4 regions of the Streptosporangium sp. CA-135522 genome follow, and region 4 is predicted to be linked to each of the others. Evidence: riboswitches for the same ligand, from Rfam matches in the RefSeq annotation. Region 4 holds a riboswitch; each other region holds the start of a gene.

Region 1 (4,201 bases), 360 kb from region 4:
CGCCGACGGCATGGCGCAGTGCGGCGAGGCCGGTGCCCGCGCCCAGGCCGGAGACGGTCGCCGGGCCGCCGTTGTCGGTGACCGTCACCGTCAGCCAGCCGGTGGCGGCCGGTGTGACAGGAGCCGGTGTGACGGGATCGGTGGCACCCCCCGCCGCCGGGGAGCTGGCGATAACGGGTGCGCCCCCCGGGCCGGTGGCCGGCGCGAGCACCGAGCCGGTGGCGGCCGGTGCCGCCGAGGCGTCGTGGACGGCTTCCACCCGGACGTGGACGACGGCGCCGGTGGCGTAGCGCATCGCGTTGGTCAGGGCCTCGCGGACCACGCGGAAGGCGACCGCGGCGAGTTCGGGCGGCGCGGTGACGATCGTGCGGTGGTAGGTCACGCCGGGACGGCCGATGAGGAGGGTGTCGATGTCACCGAGGGCGAGGGCACGGCCGCGGCGATCGAGGGCGCAGAGGCGGTCGAGTTCGGCCACGGCCTGGCGGCCCGCGTCGGCGGCGTGGGTGACGGCCTCGGCGGTGAGGCTCGGGTCGCCGAGACGGAGGGCGGCGGCCGAGGCGACCACGATTCCGGTGAGCCGGTGGGCGGCCACATCGTGGAGTTCGGCGGCGAGACGGTCGCGTTCGGCGGTGGCGGCCAGCCGGGGCACGGCCTCGGCGGCGGCTCGGTAGGCGGCGAGCGCCGCACGGCCGGCCCTGCGGCGGCGGCGGGAACGTCCCATGGCCCACGCCATCGCTGCGCCGCCCGCCGTGAGCCCTCCTGCTCCGGCGGAGTTCTGGAGACTCCCTCCGTGCATGACGACCACGAGGGCGACGGCCAGTGTGGCGGCGACCGCTCCGATCGCCGCCGGCCCGGCCGTGCCGTACACCGCCAGCGCGTAGAGGATCGCGAGGAGCACCGCGCAACCGAGGGCGATCAGCACAGGCCCACGCTACTGCCGACGTCACCCATGGTCGCGAGCGTCACGCGGCGTCCACCCGAACGCCCGGTGTTCGGCGCGTCCCGCACCGCAGAGCCGGCCGTCAGGGACGAGCTCGCGGTGCCCGCCTCCGGCGTTGGCGATATTGATCTCGTTCAGCCGTCCAGCGGCTGGATATCGCCGGTCGTGACCGCGGCTTTGCACGCGGGTGTATCCGGGCGTCTCCGAATCCTCCGGAAAACAGGCGTAGACCCGGCTGATCGGGGGTTCCATCGATCGATTGGCATATGCGGAGGCAAAGAACATCGTCGGGAGAAGGGCCGGCGCGCTGGTCGCCACCGCGATCACAGCTATCTCTCGCTCGTTCGTCGAGCAGTCCTCTTCGGCGGTTAAGAAGTAAGGATACGCAGGTCAAAGGCATGATCACCGAAAAGCTTCCAGGTAACCTTCCTAATGGTTCCAGCGAAGTCAACGGCCTCTCCGGGCATGATCAAGGCTTGGCCAATGGCGCTTTCTTGGTAGACGAGGTAGATCTTCTGGGGTTTTCATGGGTTTTGTTTTGCTTTGTCACTGAATGCGTGTAGTGTCCTATTTGTGATCGGTTGGCGACCTGCCCTTCAACGGAAGGAGCGGCCGGCCGACGTCGAATCCCGCAGGCCTCAGGGTCGCGGGAACCGGGGACCCACTTCTTGGGGTGAATCCGCCGCGAGCGTGCGGCGGTAGGGCAACTCCACCGCCCGAATCCGTCAGCTAACCCGGTAGACGAGATGGAGAGGAGATCACTAATGGGGCGTTTCGCCCACTTCCTGTCGGTGTCGACCTCGTTCACACCGGTCAACTAAGGCTTCCTCGCCGCGTCCGAACGCGGCGCACCCACAGCGCTCCGCGTAGCGCCCGGTCTTCCCGGCTACGCACCTTGACCCTGTGAGCGCCTATCCCGCCCGCGCCCCCCTGTCGGCGTGCGCGGCCTCCCGTTCCCTCGCGAAAGAGTCTTTTCTTCCCATGCGTTTCTCCCTTGGCCTGCGCCAGAACCGTTTCCTCGCCGCCACCCTCCTGGGTGCGAGCGTCTTCGCCTCCGCGGGCGTCGTCTCGGCGCTCCCCGCCTCCGCAGACGTCTCCGCCCCCGCCCCCGGCTCCGAGTCCGGTTCCACCTCCGGCTCCGAGGTCGCCCTCCTGAAGGGTTCGACCAAGGCCTCCTATTTCTGGGACGACTCCTCCGGCCGCGCCGGTGACACCGGCCTGCCCGCGAGCGGCAAGCCGATGCAGAAGGGCATGATCGCCAGCCCGAGCTGGCCCCTGATGACCGAGGGCTACGTGGTCTACAAGGGCAAGAAGGCCAAGTTCTTCGTCGGCGACCGCGGTCCCGGCGTGCCCTCCAGTAGCGGCGTCATGATCGACCTGGACGCCAAGTCCTTCGCCGACCTGACCGGCGGCACGTTCAACGCCGACACCCTGGGCGTGGACGGCAACGGCGGCATGGGTCACATCAAGGTCGACTACGTCATCACCAAGTGGGGCAACGGCCCGGGCAAGAAGAACTACCCGGTGCCCTTCTCCGCGGGCGCGTGGGGCCGCATCGACCACAACCCGGCCACCCCGCCGACGGTCGTCGACAAGTAATCGTCATCGCGTAGTCGGGCGGGCCGCCGCAAGGGCCGAAAGCCCCGGCGCCTCCTCCACGAGAGTCCCTCCCCCCTCTCCCCTTCCCCTGGAGGGACTCCCGTGCATCCCCCTTCCGCCTTCTGGTGACAAGCGAGAGCGGACGCCCGCCCAGGGCGTCCGCTCTTGCTCTCGTTTATACCGAATGTCATTCTGTTTGCCATGACCGGAACGGTATCCGCCATGACCGGCGCGGTGGGAGCGCCATGATCCTGCGCGCTCCCGCGAACGGCATCGAGATCGCCTACGAGACCTTCGGCTCGCCCGAGCACCGCCCGCTTCTGCTCATCATGGGTCTCGGCGCCCAGCTCATCCACTGGGACGACGAGCTCTGTGAACTGCTCGCCGACCGCGGGCACCACGTGGTCCGGTTCGACAACCGGGACGCCGGCGAGTCCACCCACCTGAACGGCGTCCCGGTGCCCGCCTTCGGCGGGGACGGGCAGGTCCCCTACCTGCTGGACGACATGGCCGACGACACCGCCGGCCTGCTCGACGCGCTCGGCTGGGAGTCCGCCCACGTGGTGGGCGCCTCGCTGGGAGGAATGATCGCCCAGACACTGGCGATCCGACACCCGCGCCGGGTGCGTACTCTCACCTCCATCATGTCCACCCCCGGCCCGCAGGCCGCCCCGCCCACCGAGGCCGCGATGGCGGTGCTCATGTCGCCGGCCGCGCGCGACCGGGAGAGCGCGATCCGGCAGTCGGTGGCGGCCTGGGAGGTCATCGGCTCGCCGGGATTCCCGCTGGATCGCGAGCGGATCGCCCAGGTCGCCGGGCTGAGCTACGACCGGTCCTACGATCCGGCCGGGACGGGCCGGCAGCTCGCCGGGATCATCGCCTCCGGCGACCGCACGCCGTTGCTGAAGGAACTCACGGTGCCCACCCTCGTGCTGCACGGAGAGGCCGACCAGCTCGTGCCGCTGTCCGGCGGCATCGCCACGGCCGAGGCGATCCCCGGCGCCAGGCTGATCACCTTTCCCGGGATGGGCCACGACCTGCCGTGCCCGCTCTGGCCCGAGATCGTCGGCGCGATCGACGAGCTCACCGCCGCCGAGCGTTGAGCTCCGGTACGGCTTGCGCCTCCCGGGGCGCAAGCCGTACCGGAGGATCAGATTTCGAGCTTCTCCTCGATGCCGCGCAGGCTGTGCCGCGCGAGCGCCAGGTTGGCCCGGGTCCGGTCGAGTGCCAGGTAGAGGAAGAGCCCCTTGCCGCCCCTGCCGGTGATCGGACGGATCACGTGGTACTGGCTGCCGAGCGTGATGAGGATGTCCTCGATGCCGTCCTTGAGGCCCAGCGACTCCATCGTCCGCAACTTGGCCTTGACGACCTCGGTGTTGCCGGCCGCGGCGACCTGGAGATCGAGGTCCTTGGAGCCGCCGAGGGCGCCCAGCGCCATGCCGCTGTTGTAGTCCACGACGACCGCGCCGAGGGCGCCGTCGATCGCCATCATCTCCTTGAGAGAGATGTCCATGTTGCCCATACCTGTCTCCGATCACGGGGTTGTCGATGTGCGGGACGTGATGGCGGCCAGGTTCGCCGCCGTCTTACGGCCCTCCAGTCGCAGCAGCCCGAGGTTGGTCCCGGGGCGGGCGAGCACTGTGAGGACGATCTTCGGACCGG
Region 2 (4,201 bases), 4.3 Mb from region 4:
CCCGGCAGGGCGGTCAGCCAGCCGAACTGCACCTTGCCGGAGAAGGCGTCGCCGACCGCCCAGGTCGTGCCCCGGCGGGGCCTGGGCATCTCAGGCTCGGGAGCGGCCAGCTCCAGCCCGCCGGGCGGGCCGAGCCGGGAGATCTCACGGCGGGTGATCAGGAGCGGACGCAGGCCCGCTCGGGGCACCACTCGGGCACGTGGGCCGAGCAGCCCGGCGTGGTGGGCTTCCACGGCGCAGAGCATCTGCAGCGGGGACTCCACCCAGGCAACGGCCGAACCCTGCTCCCGCGCGTGGTCTCGACCGTGCTCCACGCCGGGCGATGACCCGTTCACGACTGCCTCACCGTAACCGGGATGTCTTACACGCCCGGGAACTGTGGGTGAACACCCGAATACGCCCACTTGCGCATCTGATCCAGGACGATCTACCGTGGTGTACGGAACGGTTTCGTACACCTTGCCTCACGCCTCAGAGGAGCGAGCCATGTGGACCCCGGACGACATCCCCGACCTGACCGGCACCACCGCGGTGGTCACCGGCGCCGGTGGCGGCATCGGACTCCCGACCGCGCTGCACCTGGCCGGGCACGGTGCGCGGGTCATCGTGGCCACACGGGATCGGGCCAGGGGAGAGGCGGCGACGTCCGCGATCCGCCTGCGGGTCGCGGACGCGCGAATCGAGTGGAGACGGCTGGACCTGGCCGATCTGAGCTCGGTGCGGGCGTTCGCCTCCGCCTTCGACGGGCCCCTCGACATACTGGTCAACAACGCGGGAGTCGGCATGATCCCTCGGCGGACCACCGCCGACGGGTTCGAGATGCAGTTCGGCACCAACCACCTGGGTCACTTCGCCCTGACCGGGCTGCTGCTGCCGCACCTGCTCGCCCGGCCGAGCGCCCGGGTGGTCACGGTCTCCAGCGACGCGCACGGCCTGGGCCGGATCGACTTCGGCGACCTGGGCCTCGAACGCCGCTACGGGCGGTTCTCGGCCTACGGCAGGTCGAAGCTCGCCAACCTGCTGTTCACGCTGGAGCTGCAGCGCAGAGCGGAGGGGCGGCTGCTCAGCGTGGCCACTCATCCCGGTGCGACGGCCACCGGCATCATGAAGCTGGGCGTGCTCACCAGGCCGGTCAACGCCCTCATGCGTTTGGCGCTGCAGCCTCCGCTCAAGGGCGCGATCCCCTCCCTCTACGCCGCCACCTCCACCGAGGTGACCGGCGGCCAGTTCATCGGTCCGGGCCCGAAGACGCTGACCCCTTCCCCCAAGGCACTGGAGGAGGATGTGGCCCGGCGGCTGTGGGAGACCTCGGAGGAGCTCACGGGCGTACGATTCAAGACGATCACACGGCACTCGTAGCCCATCGGAGGCACCTTGCGTCTCGATCCCAGCCGGGAGCGGGCGATTCTCGACGCGACCATGGAACTGCTCTCCGAAGTCGGGTTCGACCGCATGTCCGTCGACCAGATCGCCAAGCGCGCCAGCGCGAGCAAGGCCACGATCTACCGCCGCTGGCCGGGCAAGGAAGCGCTGGTCGTCGACCTGGTCTGCAACCATCTGGAGATCGACGTCGCGCCGCCGCCCGACACCGGGTCGATGCGCGGCGACCTGACGGCGGTGGTGGCCGGGTTCTGCCGGACCCTGGAGCAAAGGCACAGCCTCGTCTTCGGGCTGCTGCCCGCACTGCTCACCACGCCCGACCTGGCGGCCGCCCTGCGCGAGCACGTGCCCCGCCCCGACATCACCGGCACCACCCCGCTGCTCGACCGCGCCCGCGAGCGGGGCGAACTACCGGAAAGGATCGAGCCCGGCGAGATCAGGAGGGTCACCGAGGCCCTGGTCTGGCATCGGCTGCTCATCCTCGGAAAGCCGCTCGACGAGGCCTTCGCCGAGGAGACGGTCGACCGGGTGCTGCTGCCGCTGATCCATGCCTGGTCCGCGACGAAACACTGATCGAAGCGAGCGTTTTCGCAGGTAAAACCCCTCTTGGGGAAAAGATCTACGTTGATGACGAACACCGGGGGACGAGGAGGGAGTCGGGCGGCGCACTTTTCCCTCGTCTCCTCGCGGAAAGGCCGTGCGCCTCGGCGTTTCCGGTCTCCTCCCGGACGCCGGGAGCGAGCGGAGTGATCTTGGGAAAGACCAAGTCTTCCCCCTCGATTCGGACGCATTCCCAAGCCAAGGCAATGTGTCCCACTTGTAATCGTTTGTCCGTTTCACGTAGCTTCTAGTCATTCCTGGTGAACGCCTAGGTCTTTGCAGGTCTACGCGTTACCAACACATTGCCCGACCGTGTCGCATCGGAGTGGATCACTCCGCCCGGTGAGCACGGCCGCCGAATCCGCGAGTCGCGGAACCGGGGAACCACGTTCTTGGGGTGAATCGGCGCCTTTGCGCGCCGTAGGGCACTTCCCAGCCCGAACCCGTCAGCTAACCCGGTAGGCGGAATGAGAAGCGAAGCAAGGAGTCACACCCCCGCATGGCCAAGAACCGCCTCACCCCCAAGACCCGTCACCTGACCCGCATCGTTCTGGGCGCTTCCATCGCCCTGGGTGGCAGCATCGCCGCAGTCCCCGCCGCCCTGGCGGACACTCCGGGACAGCTCCCCGTCGCCATCCCCCAGGTGGAGATCTCCAAGACCACCGAGACCCCTCTCCAGGCCAAGGCCGCGCGCCTGCCCAAGGTCACGGCCGCGCAGGTCCTGCGCATCGCCGCCAAGCAGGTCGGCGTCTCCGAGAACGCCCAGGGCGGCGGGACGAAGTTCCAGTCCTGGTACGTCTCCTCCCCCCGCGCCCGGGAGACCGTCGCCCGTGACGGCGGCAACGTGCGGGCCTACGCCAACGCCCCCTGGTGCGCGATGTTCGTCTCCTGGGTCGGCGAGCAGGCCGGCATCCGTCCCACCATGGGCTGGGACGCCTACACCGTCGCCCACGCCCGGTGGTTCAAGAACAACGACCACTGGGGCAACGCCGCCAAGCCCGGCGCCGTCGTCTACTTCGACTGGAACGGTGGCAAGAGCATCAGCGGGATCGACCACGTCGGCTTCGTGAAGAAGGACAACGGCGACGGCACGATCAGCACGATCGAGGGCAACACCGGCAACGGCCGGGTCGAGCAGCGCGTCCGGCCCAAGTCCCAGGTCGTCGGCTACGGCTACCCGGTCTACGCCGGCTGATCCACCGGCGCGCAACACCGCCGATCCATCGGCGCGCACCGGCCGCCCCCTCGGCACGCACCGCCGATCCATCGGCACGCACCGGCCGCCCCCTCGGCACGGAGCACGAAAAAGGGCCCGGCTCATCAGAGCCGGGCCCTTTCGGCGTCCGCCCCCTGCTCGCGCTCTCGCCTCCCTCCCCCAGTCGCGTCTCACGGTCCTCACCCGGCCGCGTCTCACGGTCCTCCCCGGCAGGCCCCCTCCCCGTGCCCCCGCGGCCTCTCGGCACCCCGCCCCCACGGCTCGCCGGCCCTTCGCGGTGCCCGGTCCACTCGAACGACGACCTCGCCGTAAGGAATGTCCGGTTGCATCCCCCTGCGATGGGAGCGCTCCCAAACACACCTCTGGGTGATTTGTCGACTTATATAACTATTCGTCCCCACATAAAGGGTGGGATGTAACGGTTGAGTTTCGGCATATTGACGTCCCGGATGCCTATCGTCCACTCTTCGTGGGAGCGCTCCCAAAACACGTTGAGGGACAACCCGTCGCGGACGCGTTTGTCGGGGACCGATCCGCGACGCCACCTCCCATCGATTCGGGCGACCACCTGAGAGGGGTCCGGAATGTTGAACAACAAGCGGCATGGCAAGCTCGCCGCGGTCGCGGTGATGGCGGCCACCGCCCTGGCGATCACTTCCTGCGGTTCGAGTGAACCCGCCAAGCCGGCGACCGGCGGCGGCTCCTCCGCGCCGGCCGCCGAGCCGGTGACCATCACCGTGCACACCTTCGGCGGTGGCGAGAACTTCGGCTATGACAAGGCCGTGGAGACGTGGAACGCCGCGCATCCGAACATCCAGGTGAAGTACCAGAACCTCACCGACCGCTTCGAGGACGTCTACCTGCCCCAGCTGCTGCAGCGTCTGCAGGCCGGAAGCGGCGCGGCCGACATCATCGCCCTGGACGAAGGCGCGATGGGTCTCATGAAGGCGCGTCCGCAGTTCTTCACCGACCTCGGCGCGTACGGCCTGGACAGCCGCAAGGCGG
Region 3 (4,201 bases), 5.0 Mb from region 4:
GCCGTACAGCACGTCGTCGGCCTTGGCGTGGCCCAGCTCGTGCGCCACCACCAGCTCGACCTCGTCCGCGGGCGCCTTGAGCAACGTGTCGTAGACCACGATCCTGCGGGTCGCGCCGAGCCCGGAGACGTAGGCGTTGAGCGTGGTGGTCCGCCGGGAGGCGTCGGCGACGAGGACGTCTTCGACGGGCACGCCGTCCCGGGAGGCCATGGTGAGCAGGTCGTCGCGGAGTTGCCCGGCGGGCAGCGGCGTGAAGTCGTTGAAGAGCGGCTCGATCAGCACCGGGTAGGCGAAGGAGGCGACCATGGTCAGCGCGAACGCGCCGACGGCCGCGGGGATCCACCAGCGCCGGTAGCGGCGCGCCAGCGCGACCACCGCGAGCACCATGATCGCGATCAGCCCGGTCCTGATGCCGATGTTCTTGATCCGGTCGGCGCTCCAGGCCGGCCAGTCCTGGGTGGACAGGCCGAACTCGCGCAGGTGGATCTCCGACCACATGCCCAGCGGCCAGCGCAGGATCTCCACCGCCACCGACAGCACCAGGACGCCGAGCAGCACCCTCAGCCACCACGGCCCCCGCAGCCTGCCGACCAGCCGCGCGCCCAGCGGGGTGCTCACCAGGATCCCGGCCGCCACCAGGGTCAGGCCGAGCGAGAGGTAGGCGGGCGCGCTGAGCACGGCGTCGAAGCTCTCGGAACGGGCGATCTGGTCCGGGGTGAAGTCGCGGGCCGGGTCGGGGACGACGGGCGGCGCCGTGGGCGGCAGAGCCCGCCAGGGCGTGGTGAACGCCACGACCGCCAGCGTGACCGCTCCGAGGGCGGCCAGCGCCCATCCCGCCGCCCGGATGCCCGGGGGCGTACCGGTCGTGGTTCGCGTCATCCCAGTTCCCTTCGGAGGTGGTCCCGCCAGGCGGCGACGAGCTCCGCCTGCGACAGGCCCAGCGTGCTGCCGACATCGCTACCGTAAAGCCTCACCAGCGCCTTCTCGCCGAAGCGCTCCGCGATGTAGCGGCAGGCGAGCCAGGCCTCCTCGTAGGCTTGCGCCAGCCGAGGGACGCCGGGGGCGAAGTCGGCCGGCCCGGGAAGCCGGGTGGGCACGACGCCCGCGCGCACCTCCCGTGCGAGCTCGGCGGCGGCCTCGCGGACCCCTATCCCGGAGTCGCGGTATCCCACGTAGTCGGCGAACCCCTCCGACAGCCACATCGGCACCCTGCCGCCCCGGGTCGCGCCGGTGGCCACGTGGGTGAGCTCGTGGGCGATCACCACGTCCCGGCCGGTCTCGCTGAGCCTGGCGTAGCCCGACGGCAGGACGACCACCCGGTCGGCGGTGGCCATCGCGGCCAGCCCTCCGGTGCTCCCCGCGCCGGCGAGCGCCGCCGCCTCCGCGTCGGTGGCGGGAAAGAGGATCACCGCCCGGACCGGTCCCCAGATCCGCCCGACGGCACGGCGGGCGCGGTCGGCCCTCGACGCCAGATCCCGCAGGTTCGCCGGTGGGACGCGGTGGCCGATCACGATGGAGTGCTCGCCGCGGACGACGGTGGCGGCGCCGGGCCACGGGCCGCGCGGCTGCCGGGGCAGCGGCCCCGCCCCGGCGATCAGGCCGGCGCCCATCAGCGCCAGCATCCCGGTGAGCACGGCGCGACGCCCTCTCGGGACGGACATATGAGTCGATGCTACTCGACGGGCGTGGAGCGGCCCCGGTTCGGCCGGCATGGAGCGGCCCCGGTCATCCGTCGAGGATGGCCGGGGCCGGTTCCCTCCGTCAGCCTCCGGGGCGGACCGCTCCGGCGAAGGAGGACCTGTAGTACCCCTTCAGATTCACGATCCGGACCGTCTTGCCGCTGCTCGGCGAGTGGACCATCTTGCCCTTGCCGACGTACATGCCCACGTGGCCCTTGCCGTAGAAGAACAGCAGGTCACCGGGGCGCAGACGGCTCCAGGAGACCTTCTTCCTGACGGCGCGGTACTGGCTCTGCGTGATCCGGGGGAGAGACACGCCGGCCTTGCGCCACGCGTACTGGACAAGTCCGGAGCAGTCGAACGCGCCGGGACCGGTGGCTCCCCACCGGTACGGATCGCCGATCTGCTTCTTGGCCGCCACGACGGCCTTGCCGGCCCTCACCTTCTGCCGTGCGATCTTGCTCGTCCCGGCCTTCGCCTTGACCTTGGCCTTCGCCTTGGTCTTCGCGGTGCTTTCGGCCTGGACGGTGATCACGCTGTCCGCCGTCGCCTGTGCAGCCGTGGAGCTCAGCGCGACCGCCCCGGAGGAAGCGGTCAGGGTGAGGACGGCACCGCCGAAGGAAAGGCGGGCAAGGCGCGACAAACGGGGGTTATGCAGGGTGGTAGACAGGATTTCTCCTTGGGACTTCCACTGATGCCTACCGGGTTAGCTGACGGATTCGGGCGGGGAAGTCGCCCTACGGCATGACATATGCCGATTCACCCCTGGCCATGCTCTGAGGGCCCTTGGGTCCCCGGTTCCATGCCTCCTGGCTGCACGGATTCGGCAGGCCGCCGCGGTGGGGGTCAACCCCGCAGGGGAGCGGCGGCCAATTGGATTTCTCAGCGGAATGCCGGCCTGGAGGGCCGGCATTCGGAGCGGCGACATGGCGTGCCGCCGCGACGCCAGAAGGTACTCCGATCCTCAAATTCCGGCAAAGCAATGACAAGGAAATGAAGATCGGAAAGCGCTGTCCGTTCTTCCGTTACCCCAGCGTGATAGCCGGTTCCTTCAATCGAATATGACTCTCGTCACATTCCGTGAATGATCACCCGAAGAACACCTCTTCTGTAACATTCGTCACACTGAATTCGATCTTCAGTACCCTTCCGGCGCCCGGATCGTCGTGAGGGCCGGCCGAGAGGCGGCGGCCGTCCCGCGTCCGCGACGGTCCACGTCGCGGCCGGCCGTACGGTGGCGTCGTAGATCCGGCGGGTGGCCGGCGACTCGGCGCGCTCCGGGCTCGTCGAACCGGGTGATGGCGAGCTCGGCGAGACGGTGGCCGTCCTCGTCGAGCGCCAGTGCCCGGTTGTGCGCGGTGAGCCCGCGCACCGCGTGACCGAACCGGTCGTACTCGGCGACGGGCAGATGGCCGCCGGCCTGGATCAGCGTCATGCCCTCGACGCGGTGGGCCGTCGGCACGGTGTTGCCCGCGGCGTCCTTGGCCCAGGGCGTGTCGATCTCTCCAAGGGAACGGCTGCTTTTGCGTCAGATGTCACTTAACCCGAAAAAGCCCCAGGAAGGCAGATCCTCGCGAATACGCGGAGACCCTCACATGAGTACGCGGACGCCCCTCGAGCAGGCGGACGCCCGCACGTGAGTGCCCGGGTCCCTGCGAGAGCCTCGGTGAGGAATGCCCGATCGGACGCCGGAGATGGCCGCGTCCCGATTCCGGACCCCCGCCCCGAGATCGGCCGTCCGCCGGGACATCCGCTTCGGGCGTCCACCGGTTCAGGGGCGGACGGCTCCGACCAGACGGCCACCGTAGGAGGACAGGGGAACGACCTTGACGACGTCTCCCGTTTGGGGAGCGTGGACGATCTGGCCGTTGCCCGCGTAGAGGCCCACGTGGCCCAGGCCCGAGCTGAAGATCAGGTCCCCGGCCTGGAGATCACTCAGGGACACCTTGCGGCTGGCGCCCCAGCCCCACTGCTCCCAGGTCGTGCGAGGAAGGCTGACGCCGCCGCTGCGCCAGGAGGCCTGGACGAGGCCGGAGCAGTCCCAGCCGCCCGGGCCCGTGCCGCCGTACTGGTACGGCTTGCCGATCTGGGCGAAGGCGAAGTCCAGGGCGGCCTTGGCGTTGCCGGAGGCCGGGCCGTTGTACTTGATGCCGGCGCTGTTGGGGTCGCCGGTCCGGTAGGCACCGAGCTTGCGCAGCAGCTTGGTCTGGACCTTGACCATCTTGTCGGCCTTGGTCTTCTCCGCCGCCAGTTCGTCGCGCGTCGCGTCGGCCTCCGAGAGGGCGACCTTGGCCTTGTCGCGGTTGTCGCGCAGCGTCTTGTTCGCCGCGTCGAAGGCCTCCAGGGACTGGGCGCGGGAGGCGGACATCTGATCGACCATGGCCAGGCCGCTCAGCAGCGTGCCGAAGCTGGGCTGGCTGATCAGCCCCTCCCAGCTGCTCACTCCGCCGAGTTGGTAGGAGCTGACGGCCATCGTGACGAGCTCCTCGCGCAGCCCGGCGACCTTGGCGTTCTGACGGGCG
Region 4 (4,201 bases):
TGGTCAGGCTCACCCTCACACACGACCCCGCGCCCGACGACGCGGACGGCGCCGTACTCTGCGACGCCGACCTGGCGATCCTGGCCGCTCCGCCCGAGGTCTACGCGGCCTACGCGGCGGCCGTGCGCCAGGAGTACTCCTTCGTGCCGGACGACGCCTTCCGGCGCGGCCGGGAGGCCGTACTCCGCTCGCTGCTCGACCTACCGGTGATCTTCCGCATCGCCGACCTGGAGGCTCCGGCCAGGGCGAACATCCATGCCGAGCTTGAGCGCCTGTGAGCGACTATTCACCAGGATTCAACACCGATCACCTGGCCTCTCTGTGATAATTTGGTGGAATCTGTTTGATTAAGGAGTGGATCAATGCTCGCCCAACAACGGCAGCAGGCGATTTTGGAGCGGGTGCGCAGCAGTGGTGGGGTCAGGGTCGCCGACCTCGTACGTGAGCTCGGCGTATCCGACATGACGATTCGCAGGGATCTGGAGGTGCTCGCCGAGCGCGGGCTGGTGGAAAAGGTGCACGGCGGGGCCACCGCCGCCGGACCCGGCTCGACGGAGGAGCCCGGATTCGCCGCCAAGTCGATGCGTCAGCAGGCGGAGAAGGAGGCGATCGCCCAGCACGCCGCGGCGCTCGTCCGGCCCGGCACGGCGATCGCCCTGTCCGCCGGGACGACGACCTGGACGCTGGCCCACTTCGTGATCGACGTGCCCGACCTGACCGTGATCACCAACTCGATCCGGATCGCCGACGTCTTTCACCGTTCTCCCCGCACGGACCGCACCGTCGTGCTGACCGGCGGCGTCCGCACTCCCTCGGACGCGCTGGTCGGCCCGGTGGCCGTGGCGGCGATCCGCAGGCTCCACGTGGACACCCTGTTCCTCGGCGTGCACGGGATGAACGCCCGCGCCGGGTTCACCACGCCGAACCTGCTGGAGGCGGAGACCGACCGCGAGCTGGTCGCCTCCGCGCACCGCCTCGTGGTGCCCGCCGACCACACCAAGTGGGGGACGGTGGGGATCAGCACGATCGCCGAGCTGGCCCAGGCCCACGTCGTGATCACCGACTCCGGCCTGTCGGACGAGGCCCGCGACGAGCTCACCGCACAGGTGGGCGAGCTGATCATCACCGAGCCGCAGCCGGAGAGCGAGGCGCTGAGCCGATGAAACGCACGATCACCCACCTGGCCGACGGCCGCGAGCTGCTCTACTTCGACCGGCGTGACGACGCCGACCGCAGCACGATCGACGAGCGCGAGCTGCCGCCCCGCCCCGCGGCCTCCGAGCTGCGCTACGACCCGCTGACCGAGGAGTGGATCGCGGTGGCCGGCCACCGCCAGGGCCGCACCTTCCTCCCCCCGGCCAGCGAGTGCCCGCTATGCCCGTCGACCCCCGGCCACTCGACCGAGATCCCCTCACCGGCCTACGACGTCGTCGTCTTCGAAAACCGCTTCCCGTCCTTCTCCGCTCAGCTGGGCGAATACTCCCAGGTCGGCGGGCTGAGCGAGGTCCGCCCGGGGATCGGCCGGTGCGAGGTGGTCTGCTTCACCTCCGACCACGACTCCTCCTTCTCCGAGCTCTCCGCCGACCAGGTCGAGCTGGTCATGGAGGCCTGGATCGACCGTACGGCGGAGCTGTCGGCGATGCCCGGTGTGGAGCAGGTGTTCTGTTTCGAGAACCGGGGAGCGGAGATCGGCATCACGCTGACCCACCCGCACGGCCAGATCTACGCCTACCCCTACGTGACCCCGCGCACCAAGCTGTCTCTCGGCGCGGCCGAACGGCACCGGGAACGAACGGGCCGCAACCTGTTCGCCGACGTGCTCGCCGCCGAGCGCGAGGCGGGGGTCCGCGTGATCGCCTCCAACGAGCACTGGACGGCCTTCGTCCCCGCCGCGGCACGCTGGCCGGTGGAGATCCACATCTACCCCCACCGCCAGGTCCCCGACCTGGGCGGACTGGAGGCCGCCGAGCGCGCGGCGTTCGGACCGCTCTACACGGACGTGCTCCGCCGGCTGGACGGCCTGTTCGGCGTGGCCATGCCGTACGTCGCGGGCTGGCATCAGGCGCCGGTGAACGCCGGTCGCGACCTTTCCTACGCACACCTGGAGCTGTTCAGTGTCCGCCGGGCGCCGGGCAAGCTGAAATATCTCGCCGGATCGGAGTCGGGCATGGGGGCGTTCGTGAACGACGTCCTCCCCGAGGAGACGGCACATCTTTTGCGATCTGTTGTCACAAACTGATCACTGATTAGCATCAGATTGGGGTCGCGTTACTCAGGGTTTACCACTACCATCCTCACACATCGGACCTAATGTCCGATATGCCTAATTCCGGGCGCATCGCCCGGGAGCCGGGGACCCATCGCATTTGGGGTGAACCACTTCGGTGGAAGGGCTTCCTCCAGCCCGAACCCGTCAGCTAACCCGGTAGGCGGTAGGAGAGGAGAGTCGTGGCGGCTCTGTCCCCCGCGTTCCGTCGCCATACGGCTTTGGCCGTTTCCATGGTTTCGGTCCTTGCGTTCACCTTCGGCACGGCGACCGTGGGTAACGCGACCCCCAAGCCGGACGAGTCCCGGCTCCGCGCAGAACTGGCCAAGCTGAACAAGAAGGTCGACGGGCTCATCGAGGCCTACGCGGCCAAGCGCGCGTCCCTCAAGAAGGCCCAGGCCGCCGAGACGGCCGCCCGGGCGGACCTGCGCAAGGCCGAGGAGGCCTACACCGAAGCCGAAAAGCAGGTCGACTCCATCGCCCGGCTCCGCTACCAGAGCGATTTCACCACCCTGCCCTCGATGCTGTTCTCCACCAACATGGGCGGCGCCGCGATCATGGAGCAGCTCACCGCCCAGCAGAGCAGCCAGCTACAGGTCTTCGCCCAAAGCCGCGATCTGAAGAAGCAGGCGGCGGAGAAGGCGGCCCTGCTCACCGAGCAGATCGGCGAGGAGGCCGGGGTGGTGGAGGCCCAGCGCGAAGACGCCGAGAAGGTGATCGACGCCATCGAGGAGAAGCTCGACGCGCTCGCCCCCACGGGCTCCGGCCGACGCTCCGACGGCAGCTGGGCGCCCCAGCTCCCCGCAGGCGCCGACAACATCACCGACCGCACCCGGATCATGCGCGAGGCGATCGAGAAGCGCTTCGCCCTGCCGTACGAGATCGGTTGCTACCGCTCCGAGAACGACGGCGGCGAACACCCGCTCGGCCGCGCCTGCGACTTCATGATGAGCACCGGCGGCTCGACACCCTCGGCGGACCACGTCAAGCTCGGCGAGGAGATCGCCGCCTGGGCTCTCAAGAACAGGGCCAACCTAGGCGTCAAGTACGTGATCTGGCGCCAGCGCATCAACTCCGGCACCGGCTGGCGCGCCATGTCCGACCGCGGCGGCGTCACCGCCAACCACTTCGACCACGTCCACATCTCGATGTTCTGACCCGCCCCTTCCCCCGTGCCCCGGCCTCGTTTCCGGCGCTGCTGTGATCAGTTGTACGCCACGGGCAGTTCGTGCGAACCTGTCTTCTCACCGACAGAACGATCAAGAACGGGCATGGCGTATGGCAAGATCACGGTTCGTCCGATCGGACTCGTCACAACGCGCCCGCCCGCCTCGTCTCGTGGCGTCGGCGCGGCCGGCCCCGCGGGAGCCGGCCACGCGTCGGACGGATCCGCCGCTCATCTCGCCGCCGGTCGCCTGCGTGGCGGCGAAGGCGAGCGGCCCGATCCGCGGCATCGCGCTCAACGGGGTCGTCGCCGATGTCTAGGATTCCCGTCAGGCCCGGCAGGGGCATCTTCGGCGCCGCCGAGAGGTTCCTGCGCCACCCGAGCACGACCACCGGTAACGTCGCCTGGCCCTCGGTGCGGATAGACCGGGCAAGGCCGGGCGACGGAGTGGGCATCCTCCAGGCCCACCGATCCTCTTTTCAGTCCACCTACGCCGAGGTCCCGGGGATGGACGTCAGCGCTCTCTCCGAGTTCGTCAGACACGACCTCACGCCCCGCAAGATCCTCGAATGGAGCAGAAAGGCCGACGCCGGCAGCGACGGCCTGTACGTGGCCCGATCCAACAACCGGATCATCGGGTTCGCCGAGATCTCACCCGACAGTTCCGGGATGGAGCTCAGCGGCTTGTACGTCATGTTCAGCCGAATGGGTTACGGAAACGGGAACCGGCTGCTCAGCACGGTTCTGAACGACATCCCTCCCGTGGCGCC

What was found. Region 4 has a riboswitch for cyclic di-AMP ahead of ACQPYK_RS37720 (coiled-coil domain-containing protein). Riboswitches for the same ligand answer to the same signal wherever they lie in the genome.
Region 1: another riboswitch for cyclic di-AMP. It lies ahead of ACQPYK_RS39370 (hypothetical protein); the one in region 4 lies ahead of ACQPYK_RS37720 (coiled-coil domain-containing protein).
Region 2: another riboswitch for cyclic di-AMP. It lies ahead of ACQPYK_RS17260 (CHAP domain-containing protein); the one in region 4 lies ahead of ACQPYK_RS37720 (coiled-coil domain-containing protein).
Region 3: another riboswitch for cyclic di-AMP. It lies ahead of ACQPYK_RS14415 (C40 family peptidase); the one in region 4 lies ahead of ACQPYK_RS37720 (coiled-coil domain-containing protein).

Annotation. Positions count from the first base shown of each region.
Region 1 is NZ_CP192026.1:8,352,588-8,356,788, reverse strand. Features, by position in the region: gene ACQPYK_RS39380 (histidine kinase) at 1-922, opposite strand, end outside; gene ACQPYK_RS39375 (lytic polysaccharide monooxygenase) at 944-1,192, opposite strand; cyclic di-AMP (ydaO/yuaA leader) riboswitch at 1,551-1,699, shown strand; gene ACQPYK_RS39370 (hypothetical protein) at 1,922-2,539, shown strand; gene ACQPYK_RS39365 (alpha/beta fold hydrolase) at 2,785-3,642, shown strand; gene ACQPYK_RS39360 (hypothetical protein) at 3,690-4,061, opposite strand; gene ACQPYK_RS39355 (roadblock/LC7 domain-containing protein) at 4,074-4,201, opposite strand, start outside.
Region 2 is NZ_CP192026.1:3,662,125-3,666,325, reverse strand. Features, by position in the region: gene ACQPYK_RS17275 (hypothetical protein) at 1-335, opposite strand, end outside; gene ACQPYK_RS17270 (oxidoreductase) at 487-1,359, shown strand; gene ACQPYK_RS17265 (TetR/AcrR family transcriptional regulator) at 1,375-1,953, shown strand; cyclic di-AMP (ydaO/yuaA leader) riboswitch at 2,324-2,459, shown strand; gene ACQPYK_RS17260 (CHAP domain-containing protein) at 2,480-3,175, shown strand; gene ACQPYK_RS17255 (ABC transporter substrate-binding protein) at 3,781-4,201, shown strand, end outside.
Region 3 is NZ_CP192026.1:3,040,515-3,044,715, reverse strand. Features, by position in the region: gene ACQPYK_RS14425 (M48 family metallopeptidase) at 1-879, opposite strand, end outside; gene ACQPYK_RS14420 (hypothetical protein) at 876-1,661, opposite strand; gene ACQPYK_RS14415 (C40 family peptidase) at 1,762-2,322, opposite strand; cyclic di-AMP (ydaO/yuaA leader) riboswitch at 2,360-2,518, opposite strand; gene ACQPYK_RS14410 (hypothetical protein) at 2,818-3,114, opposite strand; gene ACQPYK_RS14405 (NlpC/P60 family protein) at 3,451-4,201, opposite strand, start outside.
Region 4 is NZ_CP192026.1:7,992,062-7,996,262, forward strand. Features, by position in the region: gene ACQPYK_RS37705 (HD domain-containing protein) at 1-278, shown strand, start outside; gene ACQPYK_RS37710 (DeoR/GlpR family DNA-binding transcription regulator) at 363-1,163, shown strand; gene galT (galactose-1-phosphate uridylyltransferase) at 1,160-2,239, shown strand; cyclic di-AMP (ydaO/yuaA leader) riboswitch at 2,311-2,446, shown strand; gene ACQPYK_RS37720 (coiled-coil domain-containing protein) at 2,500-3,423, shown strand; gene ACQPYK_RS37725 (GNAT family N-acetyltransferase) at 3,744-4,201, shown strand, end outside.